DNA from 3 places in the Alcaligenes sp. NLF5-7 genome. Region 3 is predicted to be linked to each of the others. Evidence: predicted binding sites of a transcription regulator. Region 3 holds the regulator's gene; each other region holds the start of a gene.
The links. The regulator LexA, encoded in region 3, represses DNA repair genes until DNA is damaged. The targets are predictions, from matches to a motif close to ACTGTATNNNNATACAGT.

Region 1 (4,149 bases), 870 kb from region 3:
GCCACAAGGCCTCCACCTGATCATCGGCCGGGCCAGCCCGTAACGCCTCTATATTGTCGGGGGCATCCTGCAGCTGCAGATTCTGACCATCCCACAGTGCAAGCCCTTGCGGCGTCGCGATACACCACGACGTGCCCCCCATGCGTTTGGAGAAATAGTCTGCAATCCACTCCAGCACATCATGCTCGGGTTCAAACCAGGCCCAGTACTCGGGCTGCATGCCCTTGCCACAATGGCGGAACCGTACATAAGCCATCATGTCGTGTTTTTCCTTGCGTACCGCTTTGGCCATCTCGTACAGACGGGCACCATCTTCGTCTGCTACAGACTCCACACTGCGATCACCCTGATGCCAGCGCCACAGGACACGGTAAAGCAAAGCCCAACGCACCGGCGCACGACACAGGGCCGCATCCTGCAGCAAGGCAGCCAGCCCTTTGGAAATACGCACAGACACACTGGAAACGGGCTGCTGCGCATGGGGCTCTTGCAAGGAAACAGGCGGGGAAAGCGGGGTATGGGATGCTTCATACTCCAACCCGATTTGCTGCCCTTGCCGCCCCGAAGCCGGGCTTGCTTCTGCCCAACAAAGCTCCTCCGGCGACCAGCCCTCGGCCAACGCGCGTAATGCCTGCTCGCGCCAGGCCAGATAACCGCCGTTCACCGTTAGAGTCATCATGACTGTTGGCTCCTGCTGCCAGAAAGAAGCAAGGTCGTCACACAAGGGGGATTCATAGCAAGCTCAGTTGCTGCGGATTGCTCGAGAGCATGCGTCGCAGCTTGTCTGACGCAGCCTCAGCAAGGCCGGGACGGTAATCCTGGACCACTACAAACGGCTGCAATGTTTTGATGGAACAACGCAAACGGATCAAGTCCTGATATCGGATCGCCCGCATCTGACGAAGCTCGACCAGGCGCTTGGCATTGCGTATGCCTATACCCGGAACACGCGCAATCAGACGCTCGGGCGCCCTATTCAGATCTACCGGAAAAACCGCTCGATTGGACAAGGCCCACGACAGCTTGGGATCAATATCCAAGGGTAAATCGCCCTTATCCTGAAACAGCTCCTCGGCCCGGAAACCGTAGCTACGCAGCAGGAAATCGGCCTGATAAAGACGATGCTCCCGCAAGAGCGGCGGCGGCTGGGCTGGCAGCGCTGACGAACTGTCCGGGATGGGGCTGAATGCCGAGTAATACACCCGCTTGAGCTTGTAGGCTCCGTACAAGGTCTGCGCCGTTTGCAAGATATTGCGGTCATCCGCTGCATCCGCACCGACAATCATTTGTGTACTTTGCCCGGCAGGCACTTTAGGCCGCTTCTCCTCCTGAGCCTGTTCCTGGGACAGACGAATGACGCCCATGGCGCGCTTGATCGTATGCCCACTTTTCTCGGGCGCAAGACGGCTCAGGCCAGCGTCTGTGGGAAGCTCGATGTTGACGCTGAGGCGGTCTGCATAAAGACCAGCCAACGTAATCAGCTGGGGATCTGCATCAGGAATGGTTTTAAGGTGGATATAGCCGCGAAAATGGTGATCTTCGCGCAAGGAGCGCGCCACCTCGACCAGGCTCTCCATGGTGTAGTCCGAACTTCGTATGATGCCCGAGCTCAGAAACAGACCATCTATATAGTTACGCCGATAAAAATCCAGCGTCAGATCAACCACTTCGGCAGGCCGAAAACGCGCGCGTGGCACGTTGCTGGAGCGCCGGTTCACGCAATACAGGCAGTCATACTGACAAAAATTGGTCAGCAGTATTTTGAGCAGCGATACGCAGCGCCCGTCAGGCGTAAAGCTATGACAGATGCCGGCCCCCGTACTGGCCCCAAGACCCGTACGCCCACGGGAATCCCGTTTGGGCGCGGCACTGCTGGCGCAAGAGGCATCGTACTTTGCCGCGTCGGCCAGAATTTCGAGTTTGCGCGATAGCTCCATGATCGAAATACTGTATATAAAAACAGCATTATACAGTTTTCGCTCAAGGCGTCACTTATCCAGAAAACGTTCAAAGAGGGCAAGCGGCCTGGCCTGTCCGGCAAAGGACAAGCCAGGCAAACCAGCTCAAGCTAAAGGATCACGCGTCCAAAAGCTTGATCAAGGCCTCTTGATGATTGGATCGAGCTTCCAGCAATTGCCGCCCTTCTTCGGTCAACATGGCTATCAGGGGAGCGGGGAAAGGGGAAGGAGTCTGCGTCGTTTGCGGGATGGCTTGGACTAATCCCAGCGACTGTAATTGTTCAAAAACTGCTTGTTTCTTGTGCCAGGGGGTTTGGCGTAAGCGCACGAGCTCAAGAGTGTTCCAGATTGTGGGGTTGAGCTGCGGAATAGTGATGGAGCGCTGAAGTTGCGTCATACAAGGCCCTTAATTAAGACCACCCATACCGACGTTGTGTGCCCATAAGGGAGGTCAGCCAGAAAGCATCCCTATACCGTACAACATAACGATGTACAGAATATTTCAAGGAGTTCTGACAGACATCGTCGCAGCGCTCCTCCAAGACTCCAATAAGCAATAACCCGCGCTTGCGCCCTGGCAAACCCGGAAAAATCAGTCCGGGCCCGTTTTTTCTGCTCATTTTTTTTGATGCAAAATTGTTCCGAAAAGCAGCAAAAACACAACAAACGATCCGGCTCCAGCCAACCCCAGATTCGCGCTTAAACCGTAGGCATCCACAGTCTGCCCGCCCAGCCAGGAGCCAAGCGCTATGCCGATATTGAACACAGCCACGTACAACGACGTAGCCACCTCAACAGCATTGGCAGCGGCCTTCATCATCCAGCTCATCAGCCCTACCGACACCCCGCCATACGCCAGGCCCCAAAGTAGCAAAATCGCACCTCCACTCAGCGGTGATCTACCCACTGTCAAGAAAAGCAAAGCAGTGATGCTTAGACCCAACGCTATCGCCATCAAGCTGGCTTCAGTGCGTTTGGCTGCCGACATCCCGATCAGGAAATTGCCCACAATCCCGGCCACTCCATAAGCAAACAACAAGGCTCCTATCCATTGAGCACCTATGCCGGAAACAGACAGCAAAAGAGGACGTACAAAGGTAAATGCGCTGAAATGCCCCGCGACCAGAATCAGGGTCAAGAGCAAACCAAACCATAACTGCCGATTGCCAAACTGCTCGGCGAACTGACGCCATGTGGTCGAGCGCGACACGGACAGGGGCGGAATCACGGCCAGATGGAAGATCAACACCAAAGCGCTCAGCAGCGCCATGCCGCCAAACGCCCAGCGCCATCCAGCCAGCTCGCCCATCAAGGCGCCCAGTGGCACGCCCAACACAGAAGCGGCGGCAACCCCACCGAAGATGATCGAGGTTGCCAAACCTACAGACTGAGCCGGAACCAGACGGGATGCCAAGCCACCTGCAATGGCCCAGATGCCTCCCATACAAAAACCAACCAGAACACGGGCGGCCAGCATCCAGGCGATGCTGGGAGCCAGGGCGGAGGCTATATTGGCCATCACCAGCAAGGCCAGCAAACCGCACAGAATGCGGCGTCTGTCCACGCCACCAGAGGCCAGCACCACCAGAGGCGCAAACAGGGCTGCCAACAAGGCAGGCAGGGAAATCAGCAAAGCAGCCGTCCCCGTGGAAGTCTGCAAACTGTCTGCAATGGGAGTCAGTAAACCTACGGGCAGCATTTCCGTCGTGACCACGGAAAAAGTGGCTAGGCCAACGGCGATAACGGCCAGCCAGGACTGCCGCTTGCTGGGCTGCCCGGTCATGGATAGAGAAGAGGTATTCATCGCTACATGCTCAAAGAAAGAAGTCTAGACAGCGCAGGAGCGGGCTACTACGGGTGCGCGCAAACTTTGATAGCTGCACAAGGCAAGCAAGACGATCAGGGCAGCGGCATAGAGCGCAACCATAAAGCCGGAACTGGCTCCGCCCTGATCCACCATCCGCCCCGAAACGGCAGCCCCCATAGCCACACCAATATTCAGACCAGCCAGCAGCCAGGTCATGCCCTCGGTTAATTGCTGCTCCGGCACCACACGCTCGACCAGCGACATGGCCACAATCATAGTGGGGGCGAAAAACAGACCAGCCAGCAAAACCGCCCCTGCCAGCTGTGCCACGCTGGCCACCAGCAATAAAGGCAAGGTCGTGGCGGCGGTAGCCAAACCGCCCAA
Region 2 (4,149 bases), 260 kb from region 3:
CCACCAGCCTGTCTGTACCCGTTCTGGACCCTGGACCAAGCGCAAGCGCTGCTGATCCAGAAGCGGGGATTGCTGATCGTGTTGTAAAGGCTGAGCCGGGTCCAGCATCCAGCATGGACGTTGCAAAGCCGGACGGTCCGCATCGGGGGGCTGGCTGCGGGACAAGGGGAGCCATTGATTCGCCTGTTCAGGCAAATAGCTGGCTTGGGCGGCAGGTGTCAAAATCTGTTCAGCCCCCAGCCTGGCCTGCAAGCGCTCCAACAGTTGTTGATCCTGCTCTTGCCAATGACGCGCATCGGGAAACAGGCTGCTGGCATGAGTTTGGCGCGGGTGTAGTTGCTGTGCCTGCAGCACCATGCTCTGTACGGCCGCCTGTAATTGCAGTTGCTGGAACTGTTCTTGCCATACGGGCAAAAAGTCCTGGCTACGCCAGCAGGACCGGGCCATTTGCAACTCCAGGCGGGTGGTCGTGGGGTAGTCCTTGTATCTTTCTGTGCGTAGTACCAGCTCCAGACGTCCACAAGCCAGCTGGTACTGATTCAACCAGGCCTCCAGCTTGATCAATAGGCGATTTACGGCCCGCAAGACGGTGGGTTTGTTATTGGATGGTGTATCCATTTCCAGCTTGTCTGTAAATTGCGGGGCGGCATGCACCCATTCCAGCGCCCAGCTTTGTGTGCCGTAGGCTTGGTCCAACTGCAACAGCAGGGCACGCAGCCCGCGCTGGGATAGGCCATCGCGGGGGAGTTGGTGCAACTGGCCCAGGGTATGGCAGCCCAGACTATGCAACCATTGCAGCTGGTCGGCAGGCGGAGCCAATAAGTGGATGGGAAGCGAGTTCAGACAGGCCTGCAAACGTCGTGCACAACGACGCTGCTTGCGTCCGGATAAAGCCAGCAAGCAGGCCGCACGGGCAGTGGGTGCCAGAGCCAGGCAGGGCTCGGGAATAAGGGCTTGCAAGTCAGCCCGGACCTGTTGGTACAGACGGCGCAAACCACCAAACAGCCGGATGCTGGCACTGATATTCAGTACCCATAAATCGGCTTGAACCTGTGCCAGCTGGGGGCTGTAGCGCAGCAGAACGGCTTGAATACCGTTCTGCTGTTTTGGGCTGGCCTCAGGCGTAAGCAGGCTCTGGGGCAGTCGCAGGCACAGGTACATGAGACGGAATGGCCGCTGGCGGCATCAGGGTGTGGTGAGGGGCCAAAGCAATGCTGTCCTTGCACGGAGGCCCCCGTCGTTTGCGGATATGAACATCCAGCCAGGGCTGCCCCTGCTGGTCTTGGCGAGTCTGAAGTTCAAGACGCAAAAGGGCGGGGCTGTTGGTCTGACTGTGCGCCGGACGTAAACAAAAAAACAGGCTGTCGCTATGGCTGGCTAATAGCTGTAGTTGACGCAAGGCCGCTAAAGGCACATGGGCAGGCAGCCAGCTCAGCACAGCCGCACAGTGGCCGTGACGCAAGGCCTGGGCACTGGCCCACAAGGTATCGTTCAGGTGCTGGCTGCGTATCCAGAGCATGCGGGCGGGCAAGGCGTTTTCTGATGAGCTGTTTTGCTCGTTCGTAACAGGAGTACCACGCCACAGTTGTTGCATGGGTTGATAGGGCGGGGCGACTAAAACACGCAAGCGCTCTGCCTGCAGCGTATTCAAGGCTGGCAACAACAAGGACAAGGCACTGCTGTCTTGCTGTGCATGCAGTTCGATCAGACTGCCCACAGGCCAGCCGCCTCCTGGCAGTTCGTCATCCAGGGCGGCAAACCCGCTGGGCAGGCAAGTGCCTGCGGCATGCGCATAATGCTTGCCTGTCCAAAGGGAAGGGTGAAGATCTAAAAGGGAACGAAGTGCGCTTGCCATAGGTATGCTCCTGATTGCTGTATAAATATACAGTAAATCTGTTTGCCAGCAAACCAGGCATCTGTTTCAAAGCAGAACTTTTATATACTGTGGCCTTCTGTTTGGCGCTCTCGCATGAATTCTTCCCCTTCTACCCGTCCCGGCCGCTGTGCACAGTGTCAGCGGCCCTTGGCTCGTTGCTTGTGTCCCTTGATCCCTTCGATAGAAGCAGCGTGTCCTGTGCTGATTTTGCAGCACCATTCCGAAGCCCGGCATGCGCTTAATACTGCGCGCTTGGCGTATTTGGGTTTGAAGGGGGCAGAGCTATGGGTGGGAGAGCAGTTTGCTGAGCTGGAGGCCCGGCTGGCACAGGCGCATCGTCCTGTTTTGCTGTTTCCGGGACCAGAAGCCAAGGTGGCGGGCTCAACAGGCCCAGGGGAGAAGCCGGATCTGATCGTGGTGCCAGATGGCACCTGGCGCAAGGCACGCCTGATCTTGCACAGCAATCCGGTTTTGCAAGCCCTGCCGTATTGGGTATTGCCTGAAGGACAGGCGTCGCGCTACAGACTGCGTAAAGCGCCCGACCCGCAGGCTGTGTCGACCCTGGAAGCAATTGTCCGGCTGATGCAGATTATGGAGCCGGAGCGGGATTTCAGCCCTTTGCTCCGGCCCTTCGAGCAGTTGATTGAAGAACAAATCCAGGCTATGGGCCTGGATACGTATCAGCGTAACTATCCTACTTCCAGGTGAAGTTCAGTTCGCGGGGCTGGCCTTCAACAATAGTGGCCTGGCGCTCCTGGGTCTGGCCCTGGTAAGTGGCAAATACCTTGTAATTGCCGGGGCCAAGACGGATCAGGCAGTAGGGGCCGTCGATCAGGCTGTTCAGCACGGTTTGGTCGTTGCTGTTACGGATAACCAGCTGCACATCGGAAATATAGCCGACGCGCTCACCCTGGTTGGCTGAAAAGTTCACGGACAAGGGAAAGGTGTTGCGCACCATGCGAAACAGTTGGGCTTCATCACTACCTATGCCGCCGCTGATGTATTCGGTTGAACCGTAATACTGGCTGGGGGGCAGTTCCTGGGCGTGCACGATGGGGCTGCTCAATAAGGCCAGCGACATGGCAATGCCGATCAATGAAAGACGAGGACTCATGAGGTTTCCTTGCTTGAAGTAAGGTGGCTAAGCGGGCCCTCAGGGGCCCTGTTGCTGTTATGAGAGGGGTGGGGCTGGCTGTCAGGATGAAAGCTGGGCCACAACAACGGCCAGTCATGCTGACGGGTCGGTTCTGCCTGCGGATTGAAACTGCGTTCACGCAGCATTCCATGTCCGCGCTGATTAATAGTGATGACGGTGGTGCAGCGGGTGCCGTAATTGGGGCTGACAATAAACGGGCTGCTTAACAAGCGTTCGTGCTCAAGACTCAAGCCGGTTTGGGGCAAGTCGGCATCGGCTGCGACTTCCTGATTGCGTAAACCCTGAAACAAGCCTTCTACCGCTGGTGGCGAGCCATCAAAATGTTGTGCCTGCAGGGTTTCTTTCAGGAACAGGCTTTTGGGCCAAGGTGTATTAAGCCAGGCATTGCTCAGAACATGTACGCCTGGTTCCAGCATGTGCGGGCTGCCACTGGGATGACGGTTGCTGTAATAGCCCATGCGTAAAGGCTGTTGCTTGTCCGGCCATTCCAGCACAAAAAGATTGAAGCCTGCGTAATCGGCTCCTTCCTGGGCGAGTTGTTCCAGATAGTCGGCGGGACTGCGCTCGTCTCTTAGAAACTGGGGGATCAGCTCGCCGCGTGAGCGTTGCTTGCTGTGTTTGTTACTGGGGGCTTCGCGGTAATTGGTCAGCAAGGCTAGCCGTCCACGGCTTTGTGTCAGGCCCAGCCAGGTGCCCCCGGCTTGCAGGTCCCGACCCGCCAGAATATCGGGCTCGTCCCGCCAAGGTTGAGCCGCTTGGCTGGGGCGAGCATGATATTCGTCGCGATTGGCGGCAATAATCAGCGGCCAATCTGCATTAACTCCGACGGCGATATAAGCGATGCACATGTGCCGATTGTAGGATGGCTATGCAGGCTTTGGTAGCCAAAGTACCGCCAAGTTCCGCTTTTTTTCTCGGTATTGAGAATGCCTCTTTAGGCTTGGCATTCAGGGCTTGAACGTCAGATTTAAGCGATCTATGAAAGGGCGTCGTAGTTTTGTGCCAGACGCACGACGGTGACACCCGGACGTAGCTGGCGCAGCGAAGGCATGACCAAGGTGCAGTTATCGTAGGGCGTCAGCCAGGCTTGGCCATCAGCTTGTCCAATCGCTGTGCC
Region 3 (4,149 bases):
GAAGTGTTGGATGCGGATCACTTTGGTCTGGAAAAGGTCAAGGAACGTATTGTCGAGTACCTGGCTGTTCAGCAACGTGTCGACAAACTGAAGGCTCCAATCCTGTGTTTGGTTGGCCCTCCAGGCGTGGGTAAAACCTCGCTGGGACAGTCCATTGCCAAGGCAACGAACCGCAAGTTCATTCGTATGGCTTTGGGTGGTGTACGTGACGAGGCCGAGATTCGCGGTCACCGTCGTACCTACATCGGCTCCATGCCGGGCAAGGTGGTTCAGAACATGAGCAAGGTGGGTGTACGTAACCCGCTGTTCCTGCTGGACGAGATCGACAAGATGGGCGCGGATTTCCGTGGCGACCCATCCTCGGCACTGCTGGAGGTTCTGGACCCTGAACAAAACCACACCTTCCAGGATCACTACCTGGAAGTGGACTATGACTTGTCCGACGTGATGTTCGTGGCAACCAGCAACACCTTGAACATTCCACCGGCCCTGCTGGACCGTATGGAAGTGATTCGTCTGTCGGGTTATACCGAAGATGAGAAGGTGCGTATTGCTTTCGATTACCTCTTGCCCAAGCTGATGAAGAACAACGGCGTGCGGGATGGCGAGCTGGAAGTGACCGAAGATGCCGTGCGCGACATCGTGCGTTACTACACCCGTGAAGCGGGTGTACGTTCCCTGGAACGTGAAATCAGCAAGATCTGCCGCAAGGTTGTTCGCAAGCTGTTGGTGGCCAATCCACAAGCCGGTACGCGTGCAGCTCGCAACAAGACACTGACCCAGGAAACCTTGGTCGTGAATGCGGCGAATCTGAACGATTACCTGGGCGTACGTCGTTTCTCCTTCGGCCTGGCCGAAAAAGAGAACAAGGTTGGTCTGGTGACGGGTCTGGCCTGGACCGAGGTGGGCGGTGAGTTGCTGACCATCGAAGTGGCCGATATGCCCGGTAAAGGCAATGTGCTGCGCACCGGCTCGATTGGCGATGTGATGAAAGAGTCGGTTGAAGCGGCTCGCACAGTCGTACGTTCGCGTGCCCAGAAGTGGGGCATTGCCAATAGCGTGTTTGAAAAGCGTGACCTGCACGTGCACTTTCCAGAAGGCGCTACGCCCAAGGACGGTCCATCGGCCGGTATCGCCATTACGACCGCTATCGTGTCCAGCCTGACGGGTATTCCGGTTCGTGCTGATGTGGCCATGACGGGTGAAATCACCTTGCGCGGCGAAGTTCTGCCTATCGGCGGCTTGAAAGAGAAGCTGTTGGCAGCGCAACGCGGCGGCATCAAAACCGTGATGATCCCGGAAGAAAACATCAAGGACCTGGCCGATATTCCAGATAACGTGAAAAACACGCTGGAGATCATCCCGGTGCGTTGGATTGACCGTGTACTGGAAGTGGCCCTGCAAGACGCTGTAACGCCCCTGAGCGACGAAGAAGTAGCTCGCCTGGCCGCTGAGGCCTTGGCAGCCACGCGTGCTGCTGGCGCGGGTTCCGAGTCCTTCAAGCACTAAGCATCAGCAGTAGTAAGCAAGCAGTGAAACAGGCTACCTTGAACCCAAGGTAGCCTGTTTACATTTTGGTCAGGCTGATCGTGGCTTCGAGGTTAGTCATATTGATAGCAGTGGGAGCCAGATCTTTGGGCAATGATATTGAGGGAGTTGAGGGTCGCAAGCTTGCGCGAGAGGTTTACGGCTGCTCAAACCTGTATATCGGCATGCACTTCGACCAATAAAAAACCCCATGTACCAAACGGTATATGGGGTTTTTCTCTTGTCAGGAGCACCAAGCCTGTAAAACAGCTCTGGTGACCAAGAGAGAGGAAGCTTAATGCAGCGGGCTGGTACGAATCAGACCCACAGCAATGCCTTCCAAAGACAGGGAGTCCGGGTCGGTGATGATGATGGGTTCAAAGTCCGGGTTCTCGGGCAGGAGGACCACTTGATTGCTGGAGCGCGACAGGCGCTTGACGGTGACATCGTCGCCAATACGTACCACCACAATCTGCCCATTACGCGCTTCACTGGCTTTCTTGACGGCCAGCAGGTCGCCGTCAAAAATGCCCGCGTCTTTCATGCTCAAGCCGCGTACGCGCAGCAGGTAATCAGGCGTTTGGGTGAATAGGGTAGGGGCGACGCCAATCTCGCGCTCGATATGCTCGGTGGCCAAAATAGGGCTACCGGCAGCCACGCGACCAATAATGGGCAGCAAGAGGGCGTCAGCCAGATTGGCCAATGCGTTGCTGCTGGGAGCGGCGCTTTCGCGGGTATCCGTACCGAGCAGGCGTATGCCGCGCGAGGCGCCGGCAGTCAGCTCGATAGCGCCTTTGCGGGCCAGAGCTTTCAAATGATCTTCGGCCGCATTGGCGGATTTGAAACCCAGCACCTGAGCAATCTCTGCTCGAGTGGGAGGGAAACCCGTCCGTTCGATTTCAGAACGAATGATGTCCAGCACTTGTTGTTGGCGTGCGGTGAGCTTGGCGGTCATAGTATTGTCTGCTGAATATATATACAGTAAAGATTGTGCGTTACAGTTGGCGTTTTTGCAAGCGGTGAGGGCCCTAAAGGCTTAATTTTTGACCCTTCGGGCTGCTCAGGCAGACTGGGGCCAATCCTTGCGGTCCAGGGTGTACAGCACATGGGGGGCGAGTTTGTGGCCCGCCGCTACACCGGGGTGATCAAAGGTACCAGCTTGCTCTGTCATGCCCAGGCGTTGCATGACGGTCTGCGAAGGCAAGTTCAATTGAGCGGTGTACGCCACAATTTGATCCAGGCCCAGTTCGTCAAAACCAAAGTCCATGCAGGCTCGTGCCGCTTCGGTGGCATAGCCCTTGCCCCAGTACTCAGGCAGCAAACGCCAAAGAACTTCCACGCAAGGCTGAAAGTACAGATCGGCGGTCGGGCGGTTCAAGCCCACCATGCCAATGAAGGCCCCGTTTTCTTTCAGCTCGACTGCCCAGGGACCCCAGCCATGCTCGTCAATCAGGCTTTGGCTGCGGTGGGCGATGGCATCGCTTTGCTCACGGTCCAGGGTGGCCGGATAAAAACGCAGTGCGTGGGGATCGCTGTTCAAGCGGAAAAAGGGCTCCAGGTCGGAAGCTTTCCAGGGGCGCAAGATCAGGCGTTCGGTGTTCAGGGAAATCGTGTCTGTCATGGTAGTGCTCCAAGGGCTGGAACGACAACGCCCTTCCGAAGAAGGGCGTTGGGGCTGTAGTGAGGGACAGCTTACGTCAGGACTTGAGCGATGGCCTTGGCCACGACGTCAATATTCTGGCTGTTCAATGCAGCAACGCAAATACGGCCGCTGCTGACAGCGTAAATGCCGTGTTCCTGGCGCAGGCGTTCGACTTGCTCGGCAGTCAGGCCGGAGTAGGAGAACATGCCGCGCTGTTGCAGCACGAAGTCAAAGTTTTGGGTAGCGCCGTGCTCTTTCAGCTTGGCAACCAGTTGGGCGCGCATTTCGCGGATGCGATCACGCATGCCGGCCAGTTCAGTCGCCCAAGTCTGGAACAGTTCAGGCGAGTTCAGTACCGTGGCCACAACTTTGCCACCGTGTGTGGGTGGGTTGGAGTAGTTGGTGCGAATCACACGCTTGACCTGGCTCAGTACGCGGGAGGTTTCGTCCTTGCTGGAAGTAACCAGGGTCAGGGCGCCAACGCGCTCGCCGTACAGCGAGAAGGACTTGGAGAACGAGGAGCTGATGAACATGGACAGACCCAGCTTGGCAAACAGACGCACTACGCTGGCGTCTTCTTCCAGACCGGCGCCAAAGCCTTGGTAAGCGATGTCCAGGAAAGGAACCAGTTGACGTTCTTTGATCAGCTCGGCGATCTGGGCCCATTGTTCCATGCTGGGGTCCACGCCGGTCGGGTTGTGGCAGCAAGCGTGCAGGACCACGATGGACTGGGCCGGCATGGCGCGCAGCGAGGCGATCATGCCGTCAAAGTTCAGGCCATGCGTAGCGGCATCGTAGTAAGCGTAGGTGTTGACCTTGAAGCCGGCGCGCTCGAACAGGGCGCGGTGGTTTTCCCAGCTTGGATCGCTGATGTAAACCTCGGACTGGGGCAACAGTTGCTGCAGGAAGTCAGCACCGATTTTCAGCGCACCGGTACCGCCCAGGGATTGCACGGTCAAGGCGCGGCCTTCGGCAATGAT

Region 1: the regulator LexA is predicted to act here: its motif matches at 1,947-1,964, upstream of MID00_RS03255 (putative DNA modification/repair radical SAM protein).
Region 2: the regulator LexA is predicted to act here: its motif matches at 1,872-1,889, upstream of imuA (translesion DNA synthesis-associated protein ImuA).

What each region holds. Positions count from the first base shown of each region.
Region 1 is NZ_CP100755.1:682,071-686,219, forward strand. Features, by position in the region: gene MID00_RS03250 (UdgX family uracil-DNA binding protein) at 1-679, opposite strand, end outside; gene MID00_RS03255 (putative DNA modification/repair radical SAM protein) at 732-1,937, opposite strand; gene MID00_RS03260 (hypothetical protein) at 2,077-2,355, opposite strand; gene MID00_RS03265 (MFS transporter) at 2,575-3,762, opposite strand; gene MID00_RS03270 (MFS transporter) at 3,787-4,149, opposite strand, start outside.
Region 2 is NZ_CP100755.1:3,980,031-3,984,179, reverse strand. Features, by position in the region: gene MID00_RS18355 (DNA polymerase Y family protein) at 1-1,161, opposite strand, end outside; gene imuA (translesion DNA synthesis-associated protein ImuA) at 1,118-1,855, opposite strand; gene MID00_RS18345 (tRNA-uridine aminocarboxypropyltransferase) at 1,970-2,584, shown strand; gene MID00_RS18340 (carboxypeptidase-like regulatory domain-containing protein) at 2,571-2,990, opposite strand; gene MID00_RS18335 (NRDE family protein) at 2,987-3,880, opposite strand; gene MID00_RS18330 (succinylglutamate desuccinylase/aspartoacylase family protein) at 4,009-4,149, opposite strand, start outside.
Region 3 is NZ_CP100755.1:4,244,564-4,248,712, reverse strand. Features, by position in the region: gene lon (endopeptidase La) at 1-1,509, shown strand, start outside; gene lexA (transcriptional repressor LexA) at 1,823-2,482, opposite strand; gene MID00_RS19605 (GNAT family N-acetyltransferase) at 2,588-3,148, opposite strand; gene MID00_RS19600 (amino acid aminotransferase) at 3,220-4,149, opposite strand, start outside.